One region of the Allobosea sp. GW821-FHT09G06 genome, then DNA from elsewhere that is predicted to be linked to it. Evidence: predicted binding sites of a transcription regulator. Region 1 holds the regulator's gene; each other region holds the start of a gene.
The links. The regulator HrcA, encoded in region 1, represses chaperone genes, less so after heat shock. The targets are predictions, from matches to a motif close to GTTAGCACTCNCNNNNNGNGAGTGCTAAC.
Positions count from the first base shown of each region.

Region 2: the regulator HrcA is predicted to act here: its motif matches at 5,427-5,455, upstream of groES (co-chaperone GroES).
Region 3: the regulator HrcA is predicted to act here: its motif matches at 6,008-6,036, upstream of groES (co-chaperone GroES).

Region 1 covers NZ_JBWKOI010000005.1:151,604-161,763, forward strand. The annotation lists gene AC07NY_RS22195 (helix-turn-helix domain-containing protein) at 12-611, shown strand; gene AC07NY_RS22200 (GNAT family N-acetyltransferase) at 608-1,144, shown strand; gene AC07NY_RS22205 (DUF3297 family protein) at 1,291-1,539, opposite strand; gene hrcA (heat-inducible transcriptional repressor HrcA) at 1,628-2,713, opposite strand; gene rph (ribonuclease PH) at 2,858-3,574, shown strand; gene rdgB (RdgB/HAM1 family non-canonical purine NTP pyrophosphatase) at 3,709-4,356, shown strand; gene hemW (radical SAM family heme chaperone HemW) at 4,353-5,552, shown strand; gene AC07NY_RS22230 (sn-glycerol-3-phosphate import ATP-binding protein UgpC) at 5,678-6,757, opposite strand; gene ugpE (sn-glycerol-3-phosphate ABC transporter permease UgpE) at 6,765-7,613, opposite strand; gene AC07NY_RS22240 (creatininase family protein) at 7,613-8,371, opposite strand; gene AC07NY_RS22245 (hypothetical protein) at 8,368-8,898, opposite strand; gene ugpA (sn-glycerol-3-phosphate ABC transporter permease UgpA) at 8,898-9,779, opposite strand; gene ugpB (sn-glycerol-3-phosphate ABC transporter substrate-binding protein UgpB) at 9,856-10,160, opposite strand, start outside.
Region 2 covers NZ_JBWKOI010000001.1:911,711-921,870, reverse strand. The annotation lists gene AC07NY_RS04415 (twin-arginine translocation pathway signal) at 1-331, opposite strand, end outside; gene htpG (molecular chaperone HtpG) at 685-2,568, opposite strand; gene AC07NY_RS04405 (hypothetical protein) at 2,682-2,948, opposite strand; gene AC07NY_RS04400 (hypothetical protein) at 3,000-3,215, opposite strand; gene groL (chaperonin GroEL) at 3,290-4,915, opposite strand; gene groES (co-chaperone GroES) at 4,974-5,288, opposite strand; gene AC07NY_RS04385 (usg protein) at 5,548-5,817, shown strand; gene AC07NY_RS04380 (DUF982 domain-containing protein) at 5,992-6,285, shown strand; gene AC07NY_RS04375 (phosphatase PAP2 family protein) at 6,356-6,922, shown strand; gene AC07NY_RS04370 (cold-shock protein) at 7,186-7,395, shown strand; gene AC07NY_RS04365 (hypothetical protein) at 7,437-7,781, shown strand; gene AC07NY_RS04360 (transglutaminase-like domain-containing protein) at 7,905-8,672, shown strand; gene AC07NY_RS04355 (hybrid sensor histidine kinase/response regulator) at 8,765-10,160, shown strand, end outside.
Region 3 covers NZ_JBWKOI010000002.1:976,378-986,537, forward strand. The annotation lists gene AC07NY_RS14810 (ABC transporter ATP-binding protein/permease) at 1-1,446, opposite strand, end outside; gene AC07NY_RS14815 (branched-chain amino acid ABC transporter substrate-binding protein) at 1,650-2,762, opposite strand; gene phnD (phosphate/phosphite/phosphonate ABC transporter substrate-binding protein) at 2,915-3,829, opposite strand; gene groL (chaperonin GroEL) at 3,970-5,607, opposite strand; gene groES (co-chaperone GroES) at 5,657-5,944, opposite strand; gene AC07NY_RS14835 (MarR family winged helix-turn-helix transcriptional regulator) at 6,173-6,628, shown strand; gene AC07NY_RS14840 (PaaI family thioesterase) at 6,698-7,180, shown strand; gene AC07NY_RS14845 (DMT family transporter) at 7,167-7,790, opposite strand; gene AC07NY_RS14850 (GNAT family N-acetyltransferase) at 8,007-8,498, opposite strand; gene AC07NY_RS14855 (lipopolysaccharide biosynthesis protein) at 8,712-10,142, shown strand.

The DNA.
Region 1 (10,160 bases):
AATCCTATTTCATGGACCACTTGGACGACACCGATCTCGACCGCAAACTTGGGCTCAAGCTCAAGGCCGCGAGAGTGCATCACGGCTGGACGCTCGACGATCTCTCAGGGCGTTCCGGGGTCAGCCGCGCCATGATCTCGCGAATCGAGCGCGGCGAATCGAGCCCGACTGCCGCCCTGCTGGTCCGGCTCGGGTCCGGGCTCGGCCTGTCGCTTTCGGCCTTGCTGGAAGAGGATGCAGGCAGCGGGCCGCTGGCGCGCCGCGACGCCCAGCCGCTCTGGCGCGATCCGGCGAGCGGCTATCTGCGCCGCAACGTCTCGCCGCGCGGGACGGGCTCGGGCTTCGAGATCGTCGAGGTCGAGCTTCCGGCCGGCGCCGAAGTGAGGCTGGACAATGCGACCGGCGCCGCGGCGCTCGATCAGCAGATCTGGGTGCTGCGCGGCCGGCTCGACCTGACCGTCGAAGGCGTTCGCCATGAATTGGCCGAGGGCGACTGCCTGCAAATGCACCTGCGCGGCCCGATCATCTACCGCAATCCGGGCGATGCGCCCGTCCGCTACTCCGTCATCCTCGCCGCCAGGAGCGGGGCCTTTCCGGGACATATCGCATGAATGCGACCAGCCTCGCCGTCGCCATCGAAACGCTCGACGCCAGCGCTGCCGAGACAGCCGTTCCGGCGCTGGCGGAGATCCTGCGTGACAGCGTCGCCAACGGCGCCTCGGTCGGCTTCATGAACTGGAACACGGCCGCCGATTACGAGCGCTTCTGGCGCGATGTCGTGGCGGGTGTCGCGAGCGGGCAGGCCATCCTGTTGGCCGCACGGAACGAGAACGGCATCGTCGGCACGGCCCAGCTTCACCTGATCGGCAAACCGAACCAGCCGCACCGGGCCGAAATCGCCAAGGTACTGGTGCATTCGCGCGCGCGTCGGCAGGGCATCGGCGAAGCGTTGATGCAGCGGGCCGAGGCGATCGCGCGGGAGAAGGGCCGCGACCTGCTGGTGCTCGACACGGACGAGCACGGCGCGGCGCGGCGGCTCTATAACCGGCTCGGCTGGACCGAAGCCGGTACCATCCCGCGCTATGCACTGATGCCGGATGGCGCCGATTGCGGCTCGACATTTTTCTACAAGAGCCTGGCCTGAGCCACCGCTGTCATTCCGGGGCACGCCGCAGGCGTGAACCCGGAAACCACGACTGGGTGGGGCATTTGATATCCACCGACTGGTCACTCGCCCGGTCGTGGGTTCCGGGTTCTTCGCTGCGCGAAGCCCCGGAATGACAAGGGGGCTCAGCCCTCGACGTTGCCGCGGATATAGGGCTCGACCGGGCCCTTGAGCGTGATCGTCATCGGGCGGCCGAAGCGGTCCTTGGCGGTGCCGGCGGCGACCTTCACCCAGCCTTCGGAGACGCAATATTCTTCGACATTGGTCTTCTCGACGCCCTTGAAGCGGATGCCGATATCGCGCGCCAGCACCTCTTCATTGTAGAAGGGGCTCTCCGGATTGACGGACAGACGGTCGGGAAGCTGCTCGGACATGGCTCGCACCTGAATTGCGGAAACGGTTGCTTTGCCCGCTCGATAACCGCTTCCGCCGGCAAAGCCAACTCAGGGCCTTGGCCAACGCCTAGCGGCTGCCGTCCAGCAGGCGGCCGACGACCTTGGCGGTGTAGTCGACCATCGGGACGATACGAGCATAGTTCAGGCGCGTTGGGCCGATGATGCCGACGACGCCGACGATGCGCTGCTCGGCGTCGCGGAAGGGCGCGGCCACCATCGAGGAGCCGGACATCGAGAACAGCTTGTTCTCCGAGCCGATGAAGATGCGCACGCCGTCGCCATCCTCGGCGCGCGTCAGCAGGTCGATGACGTCGGTCTGTGTCTCCAGATCGCCGAACAGCATGCGGATGCGCTCGAGATCCTCCTGTGCCCGGAGATCGTCGAGCAGATTGGCCTGGCCGCGCACGATGAGATGGCGGTCGCTGCCCGGGCCGGCCTGGGTCGCGATGCCGCTTTCGACGAGGCGGGCCGTCAGCACGTCGAGCTCGCGCTCCATCAGGGCGCGCTGCCCGCCGATCTCGCCGCGCAGTTCGGCCAGCGTCTTGCCGAGGATGCGGGCGTTCAGGAAATTCGCGGCCTCGCTCAGCGCCGAGGCCGGCAGGCCGGCCGGCAAAGCCAGCAGACGGTTCTCCACCGCGCCGTCCTCCGAGACCAGCACGACCAGCGCGCGCAGCGGATCAAGCCGGACGAACTCGATATGCTTCAGCCGGACATCGGCCTTGGTGGTGACGACGACGCCGGCGCCGCGCGACAGGCCGGAAAGCAGGGCCGAGGCTTCGGTCAAGGTCTGGTCGAGATTGCGGTTGCTGGCGGCGACCCTGATCTGCGCCTCGATTCGGGCGCGTTCGTCGGCCGTGAGATTGCCGACCTCCATCATCGCATCGACGAAGAAGCGCAGGCCCCGCTCGGTCGGAAGGCGCCCCGCGGAGGTATGCGGCGCATAGATCAGCCCGGCCATTTCGAGATCGGTCATGACATTGCGCACCGTCGCCGGCGACAGCGCCATCGGCAGCAGGCGGGCGATGTTGCGCGAGCCGACGGGCTCCCCCGTCGTCAGGTAGCCGTCGACGATCTGGCGAAAAATCTCGCGCGAGCGCTGGTCGGTCTCGACCAGGCCGCTCATCGTCTCGGGGCGGGGCGTATGGGCGCTCATGAACCTTTTTCAGGCGAACCGTCGGTCTCGTCCTATTGTCGTCATGCAAAGCGCAGGGATCAAGGGGCAGAACTGCCCCGCGCCTTGCCGCGCGCGGCGCAAACGCCTACAAGCCGCCACTTCCCCGCAAGACAGGAATATTTCATGCGACCCTCCAAACGCGCCGCCGACGAGATGCGCAAGGTCACGCTCGAACGCGGCGTGGTGCGCTATGCCGAGGGTTCCTGCATGGTGACGTTCGGCGAGACGAAGGTGCTTTGCGCCGCGACCGTCGAGGAAAAGGGGCCGCCGTGGCTGCGCGGCACCGGCAAGGGCTGGGTCACCGCCGAATATTCGATGCTGCCGCGCGCCACGCATGAGCGCACGCGCCGCGAGGTCACCTCCGGCAAGCCCTCCGGCCGCACGCAGGAAATCCAGCGCCTGATCGGGCGCAGCTTGCGCGCCGTCGTCGATCTCACCGCGATCGGCGAGCGCCAGATCGTCGTCGATTGCGACGTGCTCCAGGCCGATGGCGGCACCCGCACGGCCTCGATCACCGGCGCCTGGGTCGCGCTGCACGACGCGCTGAAATGGATGGAAGGGCGCGGCCTGCTCAAGGGCACGAGCCCGCTGAAGGACCATGTCGCCGCGATCTCCTGCGGCATCGTCGCCGGCAACCCGGTGATCGATCTCGACTATGTCGAGGATTCCGGCGCGCAGACCGACGCGAATTTCGTCATCACCGGCTCGGGCGGCATCGTCGAGGTGCAGGGCACGGCCGAGGGGGCGCCCTTCTCCGAGGAGGAGCTCCTGTCGCTGCTGAAGCTCGCCAAGGGCGGCGTTTCCAAGCTCGTCACGCTGCAGAAGGCGGCGGTGGCGTAGTCATCGTCATAGAACACGGCGTCATCCCGGACGCAGCGAAGCGGAGATCCGGGATCCATCGTAGAGTGCGACGCCCTTCGATGGATCCCGGGTCAAGCCCGGGATGACGGCGTGGTTCCAGAGGATAAGAAGAGATGTCGGAGCATCGCCTCCTCACCGGCAAGGTCGTGATCGCGACCCATAACCAGGGCAAGTTGCGCGAGATGCGTGACTTGCTGGCGCCCTATGGCATCGAGCTCGTCTCGGCCGGGGAACTCGGGCTGCCAGAGCCGGTCGAGGATGGCTACATGTTCTCGGAGAACGCGGCGATCAAGGCGGTCGCCGCGGCCTCGGCCAGCGGTTTGCCGGCGCTTTCCGACGATTCCGGCATCTGCATCGATGCGCTCGACGGCGCGCCGGGCCTGTTCTCGGCCAACTGGGCCGGACAGGCTAAGGATTTCGCCTTCGCGATCGGACGCGTGCAGATGGAACTCGCCAAGCGCGGCGCCATCACGCCCGAGACGCGCAAGGCGCATTTCGTCTCGGCACTGGTGATCGCCTGGCCGGACGGACACCAAGAGCTGTTCGAAGGCCGCGTCTTCGGCACGGTGACCGAGCAGGCCCGTGGCCTGGGCGGTTTCGGCTACGATCCAATCTTCCTGCCCGAGGGCCATGACAAGACCTTCGGCGAGATGACGGCCGAAGAGAAGCACGGCATTCCGGCCGACGGCTCGCCCGGCCTGTCGCATCGCGCGCGCGCCTTCCATGTGCTGGCCGCCGCCTGCCTGAGGAAGTCCGCGTGAGCGACCCGGCCGCCTTGTCCGAGCGGCCATCGCTCCTGCATCCGACCGCGGATGCGGGCTTCGCCGTCTATGTGCATTGGCCGTTCTGCCTGGCCAAATGCCCCTATTGCGACTTCAACAGCCACGTGCGGCTGCAGCCGCCCGACCAGCAGCGCTATATCGCTGCCTTCCGCCGCGAGATCGCGCATCGGGCGGCGCTGGTGCCGGGCCGCACGGTCTCCTCGATCTTCTTCGGCGGCGGCACGCCCTCGCTGATGGAGGGCCGCACGGTCGGCGCGATCCTCGATGCGATCGGTGAATACTGGGCGGTCGATCCCAATTGCGAGGTCTCGCTGGAGGCCAACCCGACCAGCGTCGAGGCCGGGCGCTTCCGCGATTTCCGGGCTGCCGGCGTCAACCGCGTCTCGCTCGGTGTGCAGGCGCTGAACGACGCCGATCTCAAGGCGCTCGGACGGATGCATTCGGCCGAGGAGGCGCTCGCCGCCGTCGCGATCGCGCGCCAGTATTTCGAGCGCTATTCCTTCGACCTGATCTATGCCCGCTCGCCCTTGCAGACGCCGGCCTTGTGGCGCGCCGAGCTGGAGCTGGCGATCAGCCACGCAGCCGAGCATCTCTCGCTCTACCAGCTGACGATCGAGCCGGGCACCGCCTTCGAGCGACTGTTCCGCGCCGGCAAGCTCGCCATTCCCGATCACGATGCCGGCGCCGCGCTCTACGAGACGACGCAGGAGATCACGGCGAAGCACGGCCTGCCGGTCTACGAGATTTCGAACCATGCCCGGCCCGGCGCCGAGTGCCGGCACAACCTCGTCTACTGGCACTATGGCGAATATGCTGGAATCGGCCCCGGCGCCCATGGACGGCTCGTAACAACGCAGGGCCGTATGGCGCATTCGACCGAGAAGCGGCCGGAGGTCTGGCTGGAACGCGTCGAGGCCGAGGGTCATGCTCTGGTCGAGGACGAGCGTCTCAGCGAAGAAGCGCAAGGCGATGAGTATCTGCTGATGGGGCTTCGCCTCGTCGAGGGCATCGATCCCCAGGTGTTCAAGGCGCTGGCGGGACGCGCGCTCAATGCCCAGCGCGTGACCAGCCTGATCGACGAGAAGCTGCTGATGGAACGCGCGGGCGGCCGGCTCGCGGCGACGCCGGACGGCGCCTTGTTGCTCGACGCGCTGGTGGCCGATCTGGCGGCTTGAAGCCTGCCGTCATTCTCGGGCGGAGCGAAGCGCAGACCCGAGAATCTCCTTCAGGAAGAGGCGCTGGAGCCTCCGCGTCACGAGATGCTCGGGTCAAGCCCGAGCATGACGGCAATTCTCGGGCGTCAGCCCTTCCCCAGCCGCACGCCGGTCTTCGGGTCGAAGACATGGACCTTGTCGGGATCGACGGTGATCCAGAGCCGGCCTTCCTGCGCCGCAATCTCGCCGGTCGCCGCCTGCATCACGAAGGGCTGGCCGGCGAGCTTGCCGTGGAAGAGCTGGGTCGCGCCCAGTTCCTCGATGAACTCGACGTCGAAGGGCAGCGAACCCGCCTGCCCTTCCGAGGCGATCTCGACATCCTCGGGCCGCAGGCCGACCTCGACCGGTGCCTGCACAGCCAGATCCTCGCGCAGGTCGCGGACCTCGATGATGGCGTCGCCCAGCGCGACGATGCCGGGGCCATCGACCGCGCCGGGCAGGATGTTCATCGGCGGCGAGCCGATGAAGGTCGCGACGAACTTGCTCGCCGGCTTGCGGTAGACCTCTGCGGGCAGGCCGATCTGCTCGACCTGGCCGGCATTCATCACCACGAGCTTGTCGGAGAGCGTCATCGCCTCGACTTGATCGTGGGTGACGTAGATCGCGGTGACGCCGAGCGCGCGCTGCAGCTTCTTGATCTCGACGCGCATCTGGACGCGCAGCTTGGCGTCGAGGTTCGAGAGCGGCTCGTCGAAGAGGAAGACCTGCGGCTTGCGCACGATGGCGCGGCCCATGGCGACGCGCTGGCGCTGGCCGCCGGAGAGCTGGCGCGGCCGGCGTTCCAGGAAGGGCTCGATCGCGAGGATGCGCGCGGCTTCCTTCACGCGCTTGTCGATCTCGTCCTTCGGCGTGCCGCGGTTGCGCAGGCCATAGGCCATGTTGTCGTAGATGTTCATATGCGGGTAGAGCGCATAGTTCTGGAACACCATGGCGATGTCGCGGTCGGCCGGCTCGATCTGGTTGACGACACGGTCGCCGATCGCGACCTCGCCGGACGAGATCGTCTCCAGCCCGGCGACCATGCGCAGGAGCGTGGACTTGCCGCAGCCGGAGGGGCCGACGAGGACGCAGAAGCCGCCATCGGGGATGTCGAAGGAGACGCCTTTGACGGCCTCGACGCCGCCGGCATAGACCTTCTTGACGTTGCTGAGAGTGACCTGGGCCATTCGCGGATTACTTCTCGGTTTCGACCAGGCCCTTCACGAAGAGCCTCTGCATGGCAATGACGACGAAGACGGGCGGCAGCATCGCCAGCATGGCGGTGGCCATGGCGAGCTGCCATTCCGTCAGGGCGTCGGCGGTGACGATCATCTTCTTGATGGCGATGACGATGGTCTGCATCGAGTCCTTCGTCGTCACCAGAAGCGGCCAGAGATACTGGTTCCAGCCATAGATGAACTGGATGACGAAGAGCGCGGCGATCGTCGTCATCGAGAGCGGGATCAGCGTGTCCTTGAAGAACTTGAACGGGCCGGCGCCGTCGATCTTCGAGGCTTCGAGCAGCTCGTCCGGGATCGTCATGAAGAACTGCCGGAAGAGCAACGTGCCCGTCGCCGAGGCGATCAGCGGCACGGCGAGGCCCTGATAGGTGTCGAGCATGTTGAGATCGGAGACGATCTTAAAGGTCGGGAAGATGCGGACCTCGACCGGGAGCATCAGCGTGATGAAGATGATCCAGAACGCCGCCATGCGGAACGGGAAGCGGTAATAGACCACCGCATAGGCCGAGAGCACGGAGATGAAGATCTTTCCGAGCGCGATCGTGATCGCCATGATGAAGGAGTTCACCATCATCCCGATCACCGGCTCGCGCGTCGTGCTCGACGTGCCAACGAAGAGGATGCGGTTGTAGTTCTCCAGGAAATACGGGCCGGGATAGAGCGGCATCTGGCCGTTGATCACGGTCGCGGCGTCCCAGGTCGAGGCGACGAAGGTCAGCCAGACCGGGAAGGCGACGATCAGCACGCCGATCGTCAGGATGACATAGGCGATCGCGTCGCCCAGGCGGCGGTCCTCGACCATCAGGCGGCCCTTCCCATCTCGCGCAGCAATCCGGCCAGCGCATCCGCGCAGGCATCGAGGCAGGCCTGCCCCTTCTCAGGCGTGGCACGGCGCGCATCGCCGACCACGCCGGTCTCGGTCATCTCCCGGAAGGAGCGATGGCGCGAGACGGTCGGCCGCCCCGGCAGGCCGTCGCGGGCGCCGAAGGCTTCCGAGAGGCGCGGCTCGCGGACCGAACCCGGCGCCAGCACCATCATCATCGAGGTCTCGACCTCGCAGGCATGCTGGACGCCCTTCTGGTCCTGGAGCAGCGGCGGGAAGGCGTCCTGCGCCAGCATGAAATAGGTGGTCGCCTCGACATGCAGCCGGGTCTCGCGAGCGAAATCGGGCAGGAAGGCGGTGAGCGCGGCGATGTTGCCGCCGTGGCCGTTGACGATCAGCACGCGGTGGAAGCCGTGGCGCTCGATGCTCTTCAGGAAGGAGAGCAGCACGGCGCGATAGGTCGGGATGTCGAAGGTGAAGGTGCCGCCGAAGGCCATGTGATGCTCGGCCATGCCGCACCAGAGCGTCGGCGCCACGACGACGTCGATATCAGCTGCACGCTCGGCCGCCGCCTTGCAGACGCCGCTGCACAGGATGGTATCGACGCCAACGGGCAGATGCGGGCCGTGCTGCTCGATCGAGGCCACCGGCAGGACGACGATCGCGTCCGCCGCCGCCTTGGCGCGCAATTCCTCGGCGGTGAGGTCCATCCAGAGCACGGAGGGGGATCGGGTCACGGCGCGGGCCTCAGCAGCGGAAAGAAGAAGGCTTCGGTCAGCGTCTTCGCCAGGAAGGGCGCACGCCTCGCCGCCTCGCCCTCGTTGACGATGATCATCGGCGTGTGGTTGAGCACCTTGTAGAGACCGTCCTTGCGGCGCTCGGCGAGCGAACCCTCGGTCAACGAGCGCAGCACGAGCGTGAGATCACGGCTCTTCAGGCTGCCGGTCGGCGGCGAGATGTCGAAGCGGACATGCAGGAGCCGGAACATGTCCAGCCCCTCGTCCGAGGCCCGCCGATCCAGCGCCGCGTCGTCGGCGAAGACGGGGACGGCGACGAAGGGGACCTTGGCCTGCTCGGCCTGCCTGCGCATTTCACCGATCAGCTGGCTGCAGATGCGCTCGGCCCAAGCCAGCGTCGTGGCCGGCCCGCAATTCAGCACGATGCCGGACCAGGCGTCGATCCGGCGCCCCTGCGCGGCAGCCGTCGTCGGCAGCAGCAGGAGGCCGAGAAGCGCAACGACGATGGCACCGGCCGGCCACGCCATCAGTAGCTGACCTTGCGCTCGATGAAGCGGAACTGCACCGCGGTGAGCCCGATCACCATGATCAGCAGCAGCACCGACTGCGCCGCCGAACCGCCGAGATTGGAGCCGCCCTTGCCGTCGGAGAAGACCTTGTAGACCAGCGTCTCGGTCGCGCCCGAGGGGCCGCCGCCGGTGACGGTGTCGATGATGCCGAAGGTGTCGAAGAAGACATAGACGATGTTGACGACGAGCAGGAAGAAGGTCGTCGGCGAGAGCAGCGGGAAGACGATGGTCCAGAAGCGGCGCATCGGCCGGGCGCCGTCGATCACCGCCGCCTCGATCACGCTCTTGGGGATCGATTGCAGGCCGGCGAGGAAGAACAGGAAGTTGTAGCTGATCTGCTTCCAGGTCGCAGCCAGGATGACCAGCAGCATGGCGTGGTTGCCGTTGAGGCGCGGGTTCCACGGGATGCCCAGCGACTGGAGGCCGCGCGCGAGCATGCCGAGCGAGGGATCGAACATGAAGATCCAGAGCACGCCGGCGATGGCGGGGGCCACCGCATAAGGCCAGATCAGCAGGGTCTTGTAGATTTCGCCGCCGCGAAGCTGCCGGTCCGCCATCACCGCGAAGAGCAGCGCGATCGAGAGCGAGAACACGCAGACGAAGGTCGAGAAGATGATCGTGTTGATGAAGGCCTTGAGATAGCCGGGGTCGGCGAAGAGCATCTGGTAGTTCTCGAACCAGACGAATTCCGTCGAGGTGCCGAAGGCATCCTCCAGCAGGAAGCTCTGCCAGACCGCCTGGGTCGCCGGCCAGTAGAAGAACACGACGGTGATGGCGAGCTGCGGCAGAAGCAGCAGGAAGGGGATCGTGAGCCCCTTGAAGTATGCGTTCTTCTGCATCGGCTTCCCTGGAACGAGACGGCCATCCCGGACGGAGAGTGTCCGGGATGGCCTTAGGTTTGCAAGAGCTAAGCGCTTAGCGGGCCGCGGTGCGCTCGAACTGGCGCAGCATCTGGTTGCCGCGATCGGCCGCCGCGTCCAGCGCCGCCTGCGGCGACTTCTGGCCGTTCAGCGCCGCTTCCAGCTCCTCCGACCAGATGTCGCGGATCTGGACGAGGCTGCCGTAACGCAGGCCCTTCGAGTTGTCGGTCGGAGCCTTGTTGGTCAGCTCCAGGATCGGGGTCTCGAGATAGGGCTTGTCCTTGTAGAAGCCGGACGCCTTGACCTTCTCATAGGCCGCCTTGGTGATCGGCAGGTAGCCCGACTCGGTGTGCAGCTTCA
Region 2 (10,160 bases), on a different contig from region 1:
CGTCGGTCAGCGTCGCGCCGTGGCTTCGCGCATCAGTCTCGTAGCCCTCCGTGGTATGGGCCCAGATCTGGATGCGGATCCCCGGCAGCGGCGAGCCGTCTCCGGCACGGCGCACCGTCCCGGACATCCAGAAGCCGCCATTGCCGATGCGCTGGACGATCGGCGCCCCCGGACGGTAATTGTTCTCACCGCCCCGCATCGAGCCCGTCGGCGCCAATCCCTGCGCGCGAGCGGGCTGAATGATCGCCGGCGCTCCCTCGGTCAGCGCCGCCGCGCCGAAGACGGCCCCGGTGGCGAGGAGGCCGCGACGGGTCATTGAAATGGGCAGCATCGCTTGCTCCATGGGACTAGATGCCCGTCGGCCAGACGCCGCGAGCCTCAGATCATACGCAACCATACTAAGCTATCCGACGAAATTTCGTCGGCGAGCGCACTACACGGCATCGTGACGACTTCGCCAACGGAGGCCCTTACCTCCGGCGCTTAGCACGGCATGGCCGCGCCATGTGATGCGCATCCACCTCGGCGTCACCGAGGCAGCGGCCATGGGCCGGGCCGTCGCCTCGGCGCCAAGTGCGGACATCGGCAAGCGACCTAGAACCGGACATTCGAAGTTGAGCGAAATGGGGAAGCGCCTAACGGAATTGCCTGACCGCACGGCCACGCGTTCGTTCGCTTCGCCGCTCAATCTTCGCCGAAGCTTCGCGTCATGAGCCGGTTCAGCCTTTCGGCAAATGCGCTTGCATCTATCGGGCGATCGCCGTCAAGGACGCGCGCGGTATCCAGGAGCAGATGGGCGACGTCGCTACGCAACGCATCATCTTCGACAGATGCGAGGGCTGAGACCATCGCATGGCGCGGGTTGACCTCGAGGATCGGCTTGGCAGCACTTTCCACGCGCCCCGCGGCGCTGAGCAGACGTTCGAACTGCCGATCCGGCCCTTTGTCTGATGCAACAAGGCAGACCGCGCTCTCGGTCAGCCGATCTGAGGATCGGACATCCGCAACCTCTTCGGCCAGAATCTCCTTCATCGATACAAGTAGAGCGCCGACCTTCTCGCTCGCTTCCACCGACGGAGGCGCCTCGCCATCAAGCAGCGGGATGAGACCGAGATCGGCCGCCCCTTGCGTCACCGACTTGAACGGCTTGCCTTCGAAATCCGGGGCTGCCGATGCCCAGAAGCTGTCGATCGGATCCGACAGCAGCAGCACCTCGATGCCGCGCGCCCGAAAACCTTCGAGCTGCGGGGAGTTGGCGATCCGGGAGGCATCGTCGCCGGCGATGTAGTAGATCGCGGTCTGGTTGTCCTTGAGCGCGCCGATATAGTCCTTGAGGCTGCGCCACCCATCGCTGGAGGCCGTGGTTCGGAAGCGAGCGAGGCCGAGCAGTTGCTCCCGGCGCGCGAAATCCTCGTACAGCCCTTCCTTGATGACGACGCCGAAATTTTCCCAGATCATCCGGAACGTGTCCGGATCCTGTTCGGCCAGTTTCGCGAGATCGGAAAGGATGCGGTTGGTGACGCCCTTCTTGATCGCCCCGAGCAGCGGGCTGTCCTGGATCATCTCGCGAGAGACGTTGAGCGGCAGGTCGGCGGTGTCGACGATGCCGCGGACGAAGCGCAGGTAACGCGGGAGGAGCTCAGCCTCGTCCGTGATGAAGACGCGCTTCACATAAAGCTTGATCCGCCCCTTGCGATCGGCGTCGAAGAGATCGAACGGACGCGCGCCCGGGACGAAGGCGAGCGCGGTATATTCGTGCAGGCCTTCGGCGCGAAAATGGATCGTGGACGTCGGCTCGTCATATTGTCCCGCAACGCTGCGGTAGAAATCGGCGTATTCGTCCTTCGTGATCTCGCTCTTCGGCCTCGTCCAGAGCGCGGCTCCGTCGGAGAGGGCGACCGCATCGGCGCCCGGCTCCGTGATCAGAGAGATCGGGACCGGTACATGGCCGGACTGTTCCTTGACGATGCGCTCCAGCGTCCAGCGCTCGGCATAGGACCTGGCCTCCTCCATCAGGTGCAACGTCACGCGCGTGCCGCGTGCCGGCGCTTCGTCCAGCGCTGCAGGCGCCACCGTGAACTCGCCTTTGCCGTCCGACGACCAGGTCCAGGCTTCCGGGTTACCGGCGCGACGGCTGACGACTTCGACCTTTTCAGCGACCATGAAGGCGGAGTAGAAGCCGACGCCGAACTGGCCGATGAGTTGCGCGCCGTCCTTGCCATCGGCGCCTGCTACCCGCTCCATGAAGCTGCGCGTGCCGGAGCGGGCGATCGTGCCGAGAGCCTCTATCATCTCGTCATGGCTCATACCGATGCCGTTGTCGGCAATGGTCAGCCTGCCGGCCTCCGGATCGGCCGAGATGGTGATCGCGAGCTTCGGGTCATCCCCCAGGAGTTCGGGGGTGCCGATTGCTTCGTAGCGCAGCTTCTCGCACGCGTCGGCCGCGTTCGAAATCAGCTCGCGCAGGAAAACGTCCCTGTCCGAGTAAACTGAATGCACCATCATGTGCAGAAGGCGGGAGACGTCGGCTTCGAAGCTGCGATGCTCGGCTGTGGCGGTCGTTGTCATTCGGATTTCTCGAATAGATTGGCGGCGGGGAGACGCTGGCAGAGTGCGATATCGCGCGGGCCCGCGGCGAGCCAGCCTGTTTGCTGACGGCCGGGGACTATAGAGAGCCGCGCTCACCCGCTCCCGGACGTTTGTCGGTTGGATAGCGTCCTGATTAGAGCAAGTATGGCGTTCAGGCGCGCGGTCGCGAACTCGCCGGCGCCGGGCAACTGAGCCTCGATGTGAGCGGCGACGGTCTGCCACGTTGCCGATCCATCCCGCGTCATGACGGCCAGAAGATTATCCTTGAGCCCGTATGTTGCGCTCTCGGCGTTCGTAATGAGGGCCTTGAAGCGGTCGGACGGTGAGATGTCCTTAGGTTCCTGTGTGCCGTCGGTCATGTCGGTCTGACGCGATTGAGAGAATGCAGGGGCTTTCACGGAGCCTTTCGCCTAGGCCTTCTCGCGAAACCGGTCGATCGCACGCTGTGCGAGATCATCCTCGTCGAGCGCCAGCGGAACCAGCGAAGCCACGATATAGGCGAGGTTGTTTCGCTCCAGTTCGTCGGATTCAGACGGAAACGACGGCTTGAGTTCCGCCCATGCCCTTTCAAGAGCAGCTTCGGCACGGGCCAAATCGATGGGATCGGTCAATGATGAGAAGGGCATTGTTTCCCCTCGGTATGCCTAGGAGGTCACCGCGTTGAGAGGGGGCGCCGCGGCAATCGCGGCGCCCCCGGTGCTCAATAGTCCATGCCGCCGGCGGACATGGCCGGCGCCGGGTCCTTCTTCGGCGCCTCGGCGATCATCGCCTCGGTGGTGATCAGCAGGCCCGCGACCGACGCCGCGTCCTGGATTGCCGTGCGCACGACCTTGGTCGGGTCGATGATGCCGGCCTTGACCAGATCGCCGTACTCGCCGGTCTGGGCATCGTAGCCCCAGGCGTAGTCCTGCGACTCCAGCAGCTTGCCGACCACGACCGCGCCGTCGCCGCCCGCGTTCTCGACGATCTGGCGGGCAGGCGCGGTGATCGCCTTGCGGACGATCTCGACGCCGGTCTTCTGGTCGTCATTGCCGGGCACCAGCCCTTCGAGCGCCTTGACCGCGCGCAGCAGGGCGACGCCGCCGCCCGGCAGGATGCCTTCCTCGACCGCTGCGCGGGTGGCGTTCAGGGCATCGTCGACGCGGTCCTTCTTCTCCTTGACCTCGACCTCCGTCGCCCCACCGACGCGGATCACCGCGACGCCGCCAGCGAGCTTGGCCAGACGCTCCTGCAGCTTCTCGCGGTCGTAATCCGAGGTGGTTTCCTCGATCTGCGCCTTGATCTGCGCGACCCGGGCGTCGATCTCGGCCTTCGCGCCAGCGCCGTCGACGATGGTGGTGTTCTCCTTCTCGATCCGGACCTTCTTGGCGCGGCCGAGCATGTCGAGCGTGACGGTTTCCAGCTTGATGCCGAGATCCTCGCTGATCGCGGTGCCGCCGGTCAGGATCGCGATGTCCTCCAGCATGGCCTTGCGGCGGTCGCCGAAGCCCGGAGCCTTGACGGCCGCGATCTTCAGGCCGCCACGGAGCTTGTTGACGACGAGCGTGGCGAGAGCCTCGCCCTCGACATCTTCCGCCACGATCAGCAGCGGCTTGCCAGTCTGGACAACCGCTTCAAGCAGCGGCAGCATCGCCTGGAGACCCGAGAGCTTCTTCTCGTGGATCAGGATGTAGGGATCTTCGAGCTCCGCGACCATCTTCTCGGTGTTGGTCACGAAATAGGGCGAGAGGTAGCCGCGATCGAACTGCATGCCCTCCACGACATCGAGCTCCGTCTCGGCCGTCTTGGCTTCCTCGACGGTGATGACGCCCTCGTTGCCGACCTTCTTCATCGCCTCGGCGATCATTTCGCCGATGGTGAGGTCGCCATTGGCCGAGATGGTGCCGACCTGCGCGACCTCCTCCGAGCCGGTGATCGTCTTGGAATGCTCGCCGAGCGACTTCGTCACCGCTTCGACGGCGAGATCGATGCCGCGCTTCAGGTCCATCGGATTGATGCCGGCGGCCACCGCCTTGGCGCCCTCGCGGACGATTGCCTGGGCGAGCACCGTCGCGGTCGTGGTGCCGTCACCGGCCGCATCGTTCTGCTTCGAGGCCACCTCGCGGACCATCTGGGCGCCCATGTTCTCGAACTTGTCGGAAAGCTCGATCTCCTTGGCGACGGTGACGCCATCCTTGGTGATGCGGGGCGCACCGAACGACTTCTCGATCACGACGTTGCGGCCCTTCGGACCCAGCGTGACCTTCACGGCATTGGCAAGCGTGTCGACGCCGCGCAGCATCCGCTCGCGCGCGTCCTGCGAAAACTTCACGTCCTTCGCAGCCATGATTCCTCACTCCTTCAGACTTGAGGTTTCAGGTTGATGATGTGGGATGAAGGCCCCGTTAGGCGGCCTTCTTGAGGGCGGCCGTCGTCTCGACGACGCCCATGATGTCGGTCTCCTTCATGATCAGGAGATCCTGGCCGTCGATCTTGACCTCGGTGCCGCTCCATTTGCCGAAGAGCACGCGGTCGCCGACCTTGACGTCGGGTGGCACGAGCTTTCCGGTCTCGTCGCGCGCGCCGGCGCCGACGGCGACGACCTCGCCCTCCTGCGGCTTTTCCTTGGCGGTGTCGGGAATGATGATCCCGCCCTTGGTCTTCTCCTCGGCGTCGATGCGCTTCACGACGACGCGGTCATGCAGTGGCCGAAACTTCATGAGTTCCTCCAGTTTCCATGTCGGTCACATGTCAAAGCGGGCCGGCCCTGTTCAGGTCTCGCGGCGAGGTTCCGCGCGCCCTGAGGCGCCGTGCCCGCGCGAAGATTTGGGTTGCCCCATTTTTGCCTTCAAGAGGTCGGCAGCACTTTTTTTGATCGAGTGCTAACAGGCTGAAAAGGCAGCACAATCGAACCTTCGGCTTGCCAAAGCGTTGGGAATCCGCTGCCATCGCCGCAGTGAAACCAGGGAGCTGAAAGGAATGGCTTCGACAGACTTCGCTCGCCAGATCGCCGGCTATGGATTGACCACCGCCGGCATCCTCTACCGCCTGCCCGATCACCCTTCGATCCTTCAGGAATATATCTGGCAGGATTACGATCTCGCTCCGCGCTTTCCCGAGCTCAACAAGTTCCTCGCCTTCTGGCAGGCCAAGCTCGACGGCAGGCTGTTCCGCATCACCGTTGCCCACAAGGACCTGATCGGGCCTGCTGACCTCAGCGCGGTCAGCGGCGAGTTCCGGCTCCAGTGACGTTGATGCTTCGGAGGGCTTGATCCGAGGAGAACACATCCCAAAATCATCGCAGCCGCCGACAGCTACAGCGCGCTCGACGCGGCGATCAACCAACCCGGATCCATGTTGCTTCCAGGAGGATATGGCTATGGCAACGTTGGCAATCGCTCCCCGCCGCGGGAGGACTGCATGATGACATCAGACGACTTCGAGAGGCCGGTCGTGATCCTGACCGGTCTTGGGCATCCGGCGGCGATCGCGTCTGCCATGGAGGCCTATATGTTCCTGGCCGACTGGCCGGCGAGCAGGCGCGATGCGGTCCACGGCTTCGCGCTGAAGGCCTGCCTGGCGGCGATCCGCGGCGAGATCGAAGCGGATACGGCGCGCGGCTTGTTCGCGTCCTGGGCGGAGAAGCATGATCTCCTTGCTCCCGACGTGGCCGCGTTCGCCCGCGGCCGCAAGGAAGGCTCGCGCGGCCACGCCTGACAAGGAGCCCGGCACCGCGGCGGCGGGGCCGGGCGACTTTTGAGGCGAAGGTGCCATTCAAAGGATAGGAATGTTTCGGAGCGAGAAAGTGCCGTCGTTTCGCTTGCCTCGCATCCGCCTGGACGTCAGCAAATGCGAGAAGAGATCCGTGGAGGCGCTCGCACAGAACGCTCCGAGCGGGACCGGTCGAGCCGCCAAGGCCCTCGGATGGGCCTGTGATGCGCGGACGTTATTGAGCACGGGAGCGATCTGGTGGCTGGTCTCGCCCCCGGGGAAGCGACAAACCTCTCTGCGCTATCTCGCCGTTTTCGCCACGACGACGATTCTCCACCACGCAATCAAAAGGTTTGTCGATCAGCAGCGTCCCGATCGCGTCATTCGGACCCCTGTAAGGCATCAATTGATCGGTAGGACGAGCGATGCGTTTCCCTCCGGGCACGCGATGCATGCCGGCGCCTTGGCATCGTTTCTGGCCGGTTCCGGGACCGGTTCGCCGCCATGGCTGTGGAGTGCCTTCGGCGCGTTGGCGCTGTCGCGTGTCCCTGCCCTGCCTCATTGGCCTTCAGGAGTCGCGGCTGGGTTTGCGGCCGGGGTCGTCGTCGAAAGACTATCGCGGCGTATTCATGCTCTGCGATGACCTCCGTCCCGAGCCGGTCCCGAAAAGGAACGGTCTATGGAAAATAAAATCGCACTGATTTCCTGTTCCGTGATTGCTGTGAAAGAATTTCCTTGCGTTTTTGAAAGTCATCCTATAAATATAAGTACATCGAGATTGCTTGGTTGGTTTTTGTTTTGCCGCGCTCCGAGCGTGGGTTCGATGATCCCCCCTTTCAAAATCGTTCTGAACTCTCCCGACATCCTGTCGGGGAGCGACAGAGTTTGCCAGAAGGAGGGTTATTCATGACCACCGGCACCGTGAAATGGTTCAATTCCACCAAGGGCTTCGGCTTCATCCAGCCCGACGATGGCGGTCAGGACGTGTTCGTTCATGTCTCCGCCGTCGAGCGGGCTGGCATGCGGGATCTCCGCGAAGGCCAGAAGATCGGGTTTGAGGTCGCTCGCGACAACAAGTCCGGGAAGATGGCGGCGGAGCAGCTCCAGGCTGCGTAATCAGGCGATGTGTCAACGGCGACCACGGATGTACTGGCGCCTTGACCATAGCCATCGGAAAGGCCGGGCTCATGCTCGGCCTTTTTTGCTTTCAGCCTACTTGCGCTGAACATCCAGTGCTCGACGAGAACGCAAGGAGAAGCGGCATGCTTCAACAATCCAAGCAGCGCATGACGGCGGACAATCAATTCCTCAAGCTTCAGATCAAGTCCCTGGCGAGAGGTCGGATGACATCGGAGATGGACAGCATCATCCAACAGCGCGCCGAGAACACAGCCCGTCTGCGGGGCCTTCGGCTTGCGAAGGAGGCACAAGACCAGGCCATGGCTCTCGCGTTGCCGCCGGTCAAAGCCAAGGGCGCGAAGGTGTCTAAAATCTCCGCATAGTCGCCCGGAACTCGGCTCGCCGGCCGTGTGTTGCGGTCTCACCGGTTCAGGTGAGAGGACATCCATGGACATTCGCGTCGGCTACCGGATCGAGATCGGTACGATCCAGCTACTCCGGGCATCTTGCTGCTCGACCCGCATCTGAGCCGACAGCCGGATTTCGTGACTGGACCCAACGCGCGGGCCGCCTCCGTCGTCGACGGAAGCGATGTGCCCATGGAGGAGTACACGGACGGCTTCGGCAATCTCTGTCGCAGGCTCGTCATTCCCGCAGGCGGGGTCATCCTCACCAACGACATGGTCGTGCGCGACTCCGGCATGCCCGATCAGTTCGATCAGGCGGCGGTTGAAATATGGCCCGCCGATCTGCCTTCTGAAGTGATAGAATACATGCTGCCAAGCCGCTATTGCGAGGTCGACGAGCTGTCGACCACGGCCTGGAATCTGTTCGGGAGTTTCGCGCCGGGCTGGAACAGGGTTCAGCAGATCTGCAATTACGTGAATGCACAGATCCGCTTCGACTATCAGTGCGCCCGCAGCACGAGAACAGCCGCCCAGGCCATCAGCGAGCGCGTCGGCGTCTGCCGCGACTTCACGCATCTGGCCATCGCATTGTGCCGGGCGATGAACATTCCGGCGCGCTACTGCAACGGCTTCCTCGGCGATATCGGGGTTCCCCCCGATCCGGCGCCCATGGATTACAACGCCTGGTTCGAGGCTTATCTCGGCGGGTCGTGGTGGACTTTCGACGCCCGCCACAACGTGCCACGCATCGGTCGCATCCTCGTGGCGCGAGGGCGCGACGCAGCCGACATCCCGATGGTCCATACCTTCGGCCCGCATGTGCTGAACCGCTTCGAGGTGATCACTCAAGAGGTGCCTGTGGACTGATCGGATTGCGCGACCCAGAGGGCCGTTCCAGTCACGCGGATGCCGAATGAGAAACTGTTGACACGAGCAAACTGGCAGCCGATGCCAGCCCCATGATGACCGGTCAAATTCGCGACGTTTCCCTCACGCCCGAGCTCGACGATTTCATATCCGAGCAAGTGGCCTCTGGCGGCTATGCCGACGCAAGCGCGGTCGTCCGCGCAGCCTTGAAAGCCCTCCGGGATAAGCCTCACCCTTGGACGCCGAAGGAACGAGCGGCGTGGCCGGTGGCCGGGGGGGAATGCGGTGCGTTGATCCGCGAGCGTGACTGGGCCGCGACCAGCCTCGGCGCAGTCGACACCTGGCCTGTCGAAATGCGCGCGACGATAGCCAATATCGTGAATTCCCCCGTTGCCAAGGTGCTGATGTGGGGGCCCGATCACATCATGCTCTACAACGATGCCTACAGGACGATTGCCGGGGAGCGTCATCCTTCGGCTCTCGGCAGCCCGGTCGCGACGGCCTTTCCGGAAGTCTGGGACTGGAATCGTCCCATTCTGGAAGCCGGCCTGCGCGGCGAAACCGTCTCCTATCGCGACCAACCCATCGAATTCGACAGGCCAGACGGCAGGAAAACGCTTTATCTCGACCTGTTCTATACGCCGGTCTACGAAGCCGATGGCGGCGTCGGCGGCGTCATGTGTACGATCGTCGACAACAGCGCACGTGTCGAGGCAGAACGGCGCGTCGCCGTCAGCGAAACCGAACTGCTCAGGGTTACGGACGCCCTGCCGATGCTGGTCTCCTATGTCGACCGGGAGCATGTCTATCGCTTCGCGAACATCGCCTATGAAACCTGGTTCGGGATGTCACCGACGAGCATGATCGGGCGACACGTCAGGGACATCATCGGCGATGCCCCTTATCAGGATCGCCGAGCCGATCTCGACCGTGGCCTTGCGGGTGAGCGCTTCACCGCCGAAACGACGATGCCGCACCGCGATGGCGTAACCCGGAGGCTCGAGGTTCGATATGTGCCGCGCGTCGAGCCGGACGGTTCGATTCCTGGCGTATACGTCCTAGGAATCGATGTGCAGGAGCGCGCCCTGCGCGAAGCTGCGCTGGCCCGGAGCAACAGCCGGTTTCGGACGGCGATGGACGCCGTGCACGGGGTATTGTGGACCAACAGTCCCGATGGCCGAATGGAGGGCGAGCAGCCGGGCTGGGCCGCGCTCACCGGTCAGGCCTATGAGGAGTACCAGGGCTTCGGTTGGGCGGAGGCGCTGCACCCAGATGACCGGTCCGGATCCGTCGAAAGCTGGAACGCGGCGGTCGCGGCGAAGAGCATGTACGTTCACGAGCACCGCGTGCGCCACAGAAATGGCAGCTGGCGCAACTTCGCAATCCGGGCCTTGCCCATGCTCGATACGACCGGCGAGATCGTCGAATGGGTCGGCGTCCATACCGACATCACGCACCAGCGGGCCGCCGAAGCAGCACTTCGCGCGC
Region 3 (10,160 bases), on a different contig from region 1:
GTCGCGCGAGGTCTCGCGGCCGAGCGCCTCCTCGCTGATCGAACCGTGCTGCGCATCAGTGATCGCGGTCTCGAAGGAGGTCAGGCGGTTGATCGAGGCGAGATAGGAAGCAATCGAGGAGTAGCTGTTGATGATGAAGGACAGGGCCGTCTGGACCCGGTCGAAGGCGCCGGCGACCTGCATCATGACGCCGAGCGTGATCGTGCCGGCGAAATAGTACGGCGCCAGAATGATGTAGGGCAGGACGACGCTGAGCTGGTTGTAGGACAGCGTGAAGCTGGTCAGCTTCAGCCGGCGCCAGACCAGCCGGTAGAAGTTCTCGACGATGTCGCGGAAGCGCTGCGCGAGCTGGCCGCGCTCTGTCGGTTCGCCGACCATCAGCGCGATCTGCTCGGAATATTCTCGCAAGCGCGCCAGCGAGAAGCGGAAATTCGCCTCGCGCTTCTCCTGCTCGAATTCGAGGCGGATGAGCGGGCGGCCGATGATATGGGTCAGCCAGGTCGCAGCTGCCGCATAGAAGAACGCCACCCAGAAGATGTAGCCGGGAACGGCGAAGGACGTGCCCGGCAGGGTGAAGGCGACGGGGATGTTCCAGAGGATGATCGAGAACGAGACCAGCGTGGAAACCTGCGAGAGCAGGGGCAGCGCGAAGCCATAGGTCGAGTTAACGAAGGAGCGCGTGTCTTCGGCGATACGCTGGTCGGGGTTGTCGACTGTACCGGCGAGCGCGATCCGGTAATGCGTCGCATGGTCGAGCCACGCTTTCGTGTACTCGTTCGCCATGAACTGGCGCCAGCGGATCAGGATCGTATAGTTGGCGAACAGCTCGATCAGGTTCGAGGCCACCCACAGCGCGGCCCAGACGCAGAAGACGTAGAAGAGCTGGTACCAGAACGCCGCGGCGTCCTTGTTCTGCAGCGCGTCGTACATGTCGCGGTTGAAGAATGAGAGGCGCAGCGTGATGCCGACCTGCACCTGATTCAGCACGATCAGGAAGACGAAGAGAGAGACCGCAAGCGTGCCGAGCCGGATGCTGAACGGCCCGATCGGCCAGAGATTGGCGGTCGTGATCTGGTCGGATTCGAAATAAGGCGAGGCGATGCGGGCGATCCGCGCGATCACCGGCACGAAGGAGATCGCGTAGATCAGGATCGCGAAGACGCCGACCGTTGTCGGCAGGCTCGTCGGGATCGGCGGGATGCCGAGAGCCGCCGGCCACCAGCCGAACTGCGCCGCAATCGCGGATGCGCCGAACACGAGATACTCGATCGCGAAGACGCTGGAGAAGATCCGCAGGAAGAAGGGCAGGGCCGGCGAGCGGAAGGTGACGACCGCCAGCAGCAGGCCGATGACGCCCATGCCGATCACGCCGGCCGATCCGGCCTGCTGGCCGACGACCAGCGCGGCTGCCGCCAGCGCGGCGACGAGAATGCTCAACAAGCGCATAGATGGGAATCCTGGCGGGAAACGGTGAAAGCCACGATTCGGACCATGTCGCAGCGGGAGTGGCCTTTCAATGGCGGCGCGCCCGGATGAGCAAATTGTCATCTCGTGGAGAGCTGGCGGCGAGCCAAGGGGCCTGAAACGCAGCGCCCCGGGCGAGCGGGGCTCGTCCGGGGCGCGAAGCTGGAAGGTTTGGCTCTAGCCGATCATGGGGCGGCGACGATCTTGCCGGCGTCCCACTTGTACATCGAGAAGCTCGGCGAGCTCAGGTCGCCGGTCTTGCCATAGGTCAGCGTGCCGATCGCGGTCTTGACCGGCATGCCCGACTGCAGGGCCTTGGCGGCGCCGTTCGCGTCGCCCGGCTTGCCGGCCTTCTCGATCGCGGCCTTGAGCACCTCGACCGCGGCATAGGCGTTCAGCGTGAAGGCCTCGGGCGGGATGCCCTTCTCCTTCAGCGCCGCGACGGCCTGGGCCGAGTCGGGGTTCTTCAGCGCGTCGGTCGCGTTGGTGAAGAGCGTGCCGGTGGCATGATCGCCGCCGATCGCCGCGAACTCGGTGTTGGACAGGCCTTCGCCGCCGATGATCACCGCCTTGACGCCGGCATCGGCGAGCTGGCGCGCGAGCAGGCCGCCTTCCGGATGATAGCCGCCGAAATAGATCACCTCGACATTCGCGGCCTTGAGGCGCGTCACCACGGCCGAGAGGTCCTTGTCGCCGGGATTGACGGTCAGCGCCGCCACTTCCTTGAGCCCGCCGGCATTGATGCCCTTCTGGAAAGCATCGGCCAGGCCTTTGCCGTAGGTGCCCTTGTCATGGACGATCGCGATCTTCTTGTCCTTGAGGTTCTTCAGGACATAGGAGGCGGCGATGTCGGCCTGCTGGTCGTCGCGGCCGCAGGTGCGGAAGACATTGGTCAGGCCACGCGTCGTCAGCGCCGGCGAGGTCGCGGTCGGCGTCACCATCAGTACGCCGCTTTCGGCGAACACGTCCGAGACCGCCATGGCGACGCCGGAGGTCACCGGCCCGACCACGAACTTGACCTTGTCGCCGACGAGCAGGTTGGCGGAAGAAACGCCCTGCTTCGGGTCGCCGGCATCGTCGGCGAGTTTCAGCACGAGCTTCTCGCCGAGCACGCCGCCATTCTTGTTGATCACGTCGACGGCGGTCTGGGCGCCGTTCTTGACCTGGTCGCCATAGGCGGCGACCGGGCCGGTCAGCGGCGCGACGAGGCCGATGGTGATGTCGGCCTGTGCGGCCTGGGCAGAGAGGAAGAGGGCGGCGGCGAGCGCGGCGCCCGATAGGAGTTGGGACTTTTTCATTTGCATCTCCCTACGACATGCAACTTTAGCGCGCGATCCCGCGCGGGATCGCTTGCCGCCTGTATAGGCCAGGATGCCGTCCGAGGGCACTGCCCAAGCTTTCATCAGCCCTGTCGGGAAATGCATGGCTGTGCGGCAGGCGGTGCCCGCATTCAGCCTTTGTGGGCCTTGCGCTGGGCCTCGAGCTCCTCGGTGACCGCGATCACGTCGAGATAATCCTCGTGGCGGGCCGGCGCATAGCGCGAGACATGGCCGTCGGTGAAGTTCTTCCAGGCCTCGGGAGCGGCGTCCTTCATCGCGTTCATGGCGGCGACGAAATCGTCCTTCAGCCCCTGCGGCAGGTTGGCGCGGGTCGAGAACGGGCTCGCCGGGATCAAGGGCGAGGTCCAGAGCACGCGGGTCGAGCCGGCCGGGATCATGCCGCGCTGGGCGAGCCTTTGCGCGACGCCATGCTCCGCATTGACCTGATAGGTCGCGACGACGTCGAACTGGCCGCGGACCAGCGCCAGCACCGAATTGTCATGGCCGCCGGAAAAGACCGTGCCGCTGAAATGCGCCTTCGGGTCGATGCCCTGCTTGCGCAGGAAATAGGACGGGAAGGCGTAGCCGGAGGTCGAGTTCGGGTCGGCGAAGGCCATGACCTTGCCCTTGAGATCGGCAACGCTCTGATAGGCGCTCTCGGCGCGCACCAGCAGCACCGAGTAATAGCCTTCCTGACCCTGGTTATCGACGCCGCGGATCAGCGGCTGCAGCTTGTCGCCGAGCACGCGGCGCCCGAGCGCGTAGACCGCAGGCCCGAAGCGCGCGAAATCGACCTGATCGGCCCGCATCGCCTCGACGAGGCCGGCATAGTCCGAGACCCGGAAGAAACGCACGGGCACGCCGAGGCGCTGCGACAGGTAGTCGACCATCGGCTGGGTGCGGGCGATGGCGCCGACCTCGTTCTCGGCGGAGGAAACGCCGAAGCGAATTTCCTTGATGCTCTGCCGCCAGTCCGGTGCCTGCGCGAAGGCGGGGGCGATGCTGCCGGCGGCAAGGCCGGCGAGGACGAAGCGGCGTGTCGGCATGATGGTCTCTGGCGCGATGATCTGATCGCGCCTCGATGCGCGCACGCCACGACGGCTGGATGGCGGGCGGATGACAGTGCCGTGAAACGAAAAAGGCCCGGCTTGCGCCGGGCCTTCCGTAGGCTTGATAGGGGGATGGATCAGAAGTCCATGCCGCCCATGCCGCCGCCGCCCATCGGGGGCATCGGGGCGTCCTTCTTCGGCAGGTCAGCGACCATCGCCTCGGTGGTGATCAGCAGGCCGGCGATCGAAGCCGCGTCCTGGATCGCCGTGCGCACGACCTTGGTCGGGTCGATGATGCCGGCCTTGACCAGATCGCCGTACTCGCCGGTCTGGGCGTTGTAGCCGTAGGTGTAGTCCTTCGACTCCAGCAGCTTGCCGATCACGACCGCGCCGTCATCGCCGGCGTTGTCGACGATCTGGCGCGCCGGAGCGGCGATCGCCTTGCGGACGATCTCGACGCCGGTCTTCTGGTCGTCGTTCTGGGTCTTGATGCCCTTGACCGAGGACAGCGCGCGCAGGAGCGCAACGCCGCCGCCGGGGAGGATGCCTTCTTCGACCGCAGCGCGGGTCGCGTTCAGGGCATCGTCGACGCGGTCCTTCTTCTCCTTGACCTCGACCTCGGTCGCGCCGCCGACGCGGATGACCGCGACGCCGCCGGCGAGCTTGGCCAGACGCTCCTGGAGCTTCTCACGGTCGTAGTCCGAGGAGGTCTCCTCGATCTGGGCCTTGATCTGCCCGACGCGAGCCTCGATGTCCTTCTTCTTGCCGGCGCCGTCGATGATCGTGGTGTTCTCCTTCTCGATGCGCACGCGCTTGGCGCGGCCGAGCATGTTGAGCGTCACGGTCTCGAGCTTGATGCCGAGGTCTTCCGAGATCATCTGGCCGGCGGTCAGGATCGAGATGTCCTCGAGCATGGCCTTGCGGCGATCGCCGAAGCCCGGAGCCTTGACGGCCGCGACCTTCAGGCCGCCACGGAGCTTGTTGACGACGAGCGTGGCCAGGGCCTCGCCCTCGACGTCCTCGGCGATGATGAGGAGCGGCTTGCCGGTCTGCACGACGGCCTCGAGGATCGGCAGCATCGCCTGGAGCGAGGACAGCTTCTTCTCGAAGACGAGGATGTAGGGGTCGTCGAGCTCGGCGACCATCTTCTCGGAGTTGGTGATGAAGTACGGCGAGAGGTAGCCGCGGTCGAACTGCATGCCCTCGACGACGTCGAGTTCGGTGTCGGCGGTCTTGGCTTCCTCGACGGTGATGACACCCTCGTTGCCGACCTTCTGCATGGCCTTCGAGATCATCTCGCCGACCGACGAGTCGCCGTTGGCCGAGATGGTGCCGACCTGCGCGACTTCCGCGTTCGAGGTGACCTTCTTCGAGTTCTTCTTGAGGTCGGCGACGATGGCCTCGACGGCCAGGTCGATGCCGCGCTTCAGGTCCATCGGGTTCATGCCGGCCGCAACCGACTTGGCGCCTTCACGGACGATCGCCTGGGCGAGAACGGTGGCGGTGGTGGTGCCGTCGCCGGCATGGTCGTTCTGGCGCGAAGCGACTTCGCGGACCATCTGGGCGCCCATGTTCTCGAACTTGTCGGCGAGCTCGATCTCCTTGGCGACGGTGACGCCGTCCTTGGTGATGCGCGGAGCGCCGAACGACTTCTCGATCACGACGTTGCGGCCCTTCGGACCGAGCGTGACCTTCACGGCATTGGCGAGGACATCCACGCCGCGCAGCATCTTGTCGCGGGCTTCAGTGCCGAATTTGACGTCTTTGGCAGCCATGAGAGCTACTCCTTAGAACTTGAAACGGAAGAGAGCGGTCAGGCGGCGATCAGCCGACGACGCCCATGATGTCGGATTCCTTCATGATCAGGAGGTCCTGACCGTCGATCTTGACCTCGGTGCCCGACCACTTGCCGAAGAGGACGCGGTCGCCCTTCTTGACGTCGAGGGCAACGAGCTTGCCGGCCTCGTCACGCGCGCCGGAACCGACGGCGATGACCTCGCCCTCCTGGGGCTTTTCCTTGGCGGTCTCGGGGATGATGATGCCGCCCTTGGTCTTCTCTTCGCTGTCAAGGCGGCGGACCACGACGCGGTCATGCAACGGACGGAACTTCATGGTTCTGTCTTCCTCTCGGTCTTATTCGTTTCGGGTGCCTCTGAAGGGCTCCCGGGGGAGGCTGTTAGCAGTCACCAAGTGAGAGTGCTAACAGATGCCAGCGGAGATAGGCGCGGGGGTCCGGAGAGTCAAGGAAGCACCGGGCGATAAAGTGAACGCGGCGGATGCGGTGTCGCAGGCGGCCTCGGACCTGCTGGCAGCAGCGCTTGAACACGCTAACATGGCGGAATGACGACACCCTCGCCCGACCCGCGCCTCGACGCCATCGCCCGCTCCTGCGTCGCGCTGCATGTCCGCATGACCGCACGCGCCGTAACGCGGGCCTATGACGAGGCAATGCGCCCGAGTGGCCTCAAGATCACCCAGTTCGTGCTGCTTTCGGCGCTCTCAACCGGGCAATGGAAATCGGTCACGGAGCTGGCCGAACGCTTCGCGCTGGAGCGGACCTCGCTGACGCGCAATCTCCAGCTATTGGCGGCCGAGGGCATGGTCGAGCCCGTGGAGTGCCGTGGCCGGGCCTCGGTCTATGCGGTGACCGAGAAGGGCAGGGCCGCGATCGAGGCCGCGATCCCGTACTGGCGGGAGGCGCAGGACAAGATCGAAGGCGGCTTCGGCGAGGACCGCTGGCGCGAGACCCGGGACGGCCTCAAGGCGCTGCGCCGGGCCGCGCGCGGTGAGCGCTGAAGCCGCGCTCACCGGTTGACCAGTGCCCGGTCACATCTCTATCGTGCAGATACACGAATGGAGATCGGCATGAAGCGCGCGGTTGGGGTGGTGTCTCGCGAGGAACTGGTCGCGGGCGATGGCTTGAGTTTCCTGCGCGGGATCATCGCCGGCACCAATCCGGCGCCGCCCTTCGCCGACGCCATGGATTTCGAGCTGGCAGAGGCCGGTGAGGGCAGGGTGGTCTTCGTCGGCCAGCCCTCGGCGCGTTTCTTCAATCCGCTCGGCACGATCCATGGCGGCTGGACCGCGACGATCCTCGATTCCGCCATGGCCTGCGCTGCCCATGCGACGCTGAAGCCGGGCGAGGGCTACACCACGCTGGAGATGAAGCTGAACTATGTCCGCCCGGTCATGCCGGATAGCGGCCCGGTGCGCTGCGAAGGCAAGCTGATCCATCGCGGCAGCTCGGTGATCACGACGGAGGGCAAGCTGGTCGATGCGCGCGGCAAATTGCTCGCGCATGGCACCGAGACCTGTCTGGTCTTTCCGGCGAAGCCTAGCGCCGGCTGACGGCGATGGCACCCGCGACGATCAGCAATGCGCCGAGATAGGTCGTGTAGAGCGGCACCTCGCCGAACACGAAGAAGCCGAGCAGGCTCGCCCAGATCAGCGCCGTGTACTCGATCGGCGCGAGGCGCGAGGCAGCGGCCCGCGCATAGGCCGAGGTCAGCGTCAGGTGTCCGGCGACGCCGAGTGCGCCCGCGAAGAGATAGGCGCCGAGATCCGTCCAGGTCATCGGCACGAAGGCCAGCGCAGCCGGAATGGCGAGGCAGACCGCCGGCCCGACATTCTGGAAGGCGACGATGACGGTCGGACGTTCCCTGACCGCGATGCGCCTGAGCAGGATCAGGTTGAAGGCATAACTGACTGCCGAGAATAGTGCCGCGGCGACGCCGAGACCGGCGCCGCTGACATGGCCCTGCAGGCGGGGCCAGACCATCACGAGCATGCCGGCGATCCCGAAGCCGAGCGCCTGCAGGATGCGCTTGTCGATCTTCTCCTTGAGCAGGAGCCCGCCGAACAGGGCGACGAAGACCGGCGCGAGGAAGGAGAGCGTCAACGCCTCCGCCAGGGGCAGCACCGAGACCGAATAGAAGAAGCTGCCGGCGGTCAGCACCACCAGCGGGATGCGCGCGAGATTGCCGATCAGGCTGGCCTGCGTCGGCCGGGGCGGGCGGGGCGATGGCGAGCACGATGAGCGCGCAGATGCCGCCCATCAGGAAGCGCATGAACAGCGCCACGATGAACGGGTGCTCCTGCATCTGGCCCTTGATCACCCCGTCCATGGCGGTGAGCAGGGCGATGCCGAGCGCGGCCCGGAAGGCAACGGAGAGCGTCATGGGCTGACGTGCAGCGGCTTGCGGAAATGGTATTCCCAGCTTGCCGAGACGTCGCCGAGATAGCGCTCGCCCGGCCAGCGGGTAAAGCCGAGCTTCTCGTAGAAGCGATGGCCGCGTGTGAAGCGCGTATCCGACCACAGCGTCATCTCGGTGAAGCCGCCCTGTCCGGCGAAATCCATCGCCCTGGCGAACAGCGCCTGCGCCAGCCCGGTGCCCCGGAGGGCGCCGTCGACATAGACCTTGGCGAGTTCGACCGCATTCTGTTCTGGCACCGGCACGATGCCGAGCGAGCCGGCGATGCGCCCGTCCGGTCCGTCCACGATCCAGAGTTCGCCGCCCTTGGCTGCGAAATAGGAGGCCGGCCGGCGCAGTTCCGGCAGCTCGTCCTCGACGAAGATGCAACCCGGATATTCCGCGAAGCTCGCCGCGATGAGGGCGGAGAGCGGGCCGGAATCGTTGTCGCGGGCAGGCCGGATGGGCGTCGTCATGATGTTGGCCTTACGGTCAAATCCTGTCGTCGTGAAGATGCGGGAATGGCGTCACCCAATGCCGTGGCGGCAGGGCGAAGAGGGTGATGCTTCGCAACGCCTCTTGGAAAACCGGTTTCGTCCGGCTACCCCCGGTTTAGACGGCGTCAGCGCCGATGAGTCGTGCGCTTCGGCGTGGCAGCCGCAGGATCGGAAGGGAGTGACGAAGGCCCGATGACCGTTCTTCTGCCCTTCATCGTCAATGCCGGGCTGAACTTCGTCCTCGGGCTGCTCGTTGCCCTGTTCCTTGGCCCGGAGGCGTTCGGGCTCTATGCGATCGGCGCCGCCACAATCGTGCTCGTCAACACGGCGCTGCTCGACTGGCTGAAGCTCTCCATCGTCCGGTTCTACTCTGTCGAAACCCGCGAGAGCGATCCCGGCATCCGGGCGACACTCGATCTGCTCTTTGCCGGCGTCAGCCTGTCGCTTTGCGCGCTCCTCGCCGCTGCGCTGCTGGCGGGCGTCGATGCCGGGCTCCCGGCGGCGCTGCTGATGGTCTCGGTCGCGGGCGGCATCGCGGCGGGCTGGTTCGATTATCACGCGGCCATCGCGCGGGCCCGCTTCCTCGATGCGGCCTATGCCCGGCTCGTCCTCGTCCGCAGCGTCGCGGCCCTGCTGCTGATGGTCGGCGGCGCCTGGTGGACGCGCGATCCGGCCGTCGTGCTGCTGGGCGGCGTGCTCAGCGCAGTTGCCGCCGTTATCGCCAATCGCAACCGGCTCGCCGATATGAAACCCGCGCCGGGCGCACTCCGGACCGACCTGATGCGCGGTTTCGCGCGCTATGCCCTGCCGCTGGTCGCGGGCAACGCGGTCTATGCCGCGATCCCGCTCTTCAACCGTGCGATCCTCGCCGACAGGCTTGGCTTCGCCGAGGCAGGTTATTTCTCGCTGGCCTCCGATATCGGCCTCAGGCTCTTCCCGGTGCTGGCCTCGATGCTGGAGATCGTGCTGCTGCGCCAGGTCATCCGCCTCGACGAGACGCGGGGGCCGATCGCCGCGCAGAAGCGCATCGCCCGCAACATGGTCCCCGTGATCGCCTGCGTGCTGCCGGCGGCGCTCGGCTTCTGGCTGATCCTGCCGGCCTTCGAGCGGCTTTTCGTGCCGGCGAGCTTCCGTGGCCATTTCGCCGGCCATATGGTGCTTCTGCTGCCGGGCTTCGCGGCGATCGCACTGTTTCAGGCCGGTCTCGCGCCTGTCTTCCTGCTGGCGAAGCGCACGCTCGTCGCGATCCTCGCCTCCCTGATCGGGCTCGCCGTCAATCTCGCCATCATCTTCGCGCTGCCGGGAACGCTGGCACCCGCAACGGTTTCGATCGCGCAAAGCGCCGCCTATCTGACGGCGCTCCTGGTCATGGCCGTGGTCGCCCTGCGCGCGCTTCCGGCCCTGCCGCCGCTGCGGGAGATCGCTTGCGTTCTCGCCGCCGGTGTCGCGATGGGCCTTGCGATCTGGCCGTTGCGCGGCACGCTTCCGGCTGCCCTCGAACTGCCGCTGCAGATCGGGCTCGGCGGGCTGGGCTACGCGGGAGTGATCCTGGCCTGCGATGTGGGCCGCTGGCGCACCGGCCTGAAGCTGCGCTGGCTCGCCCGGCGCTCCGCGCGCCGGTGAGGCAGCAAGGTTTCCTTC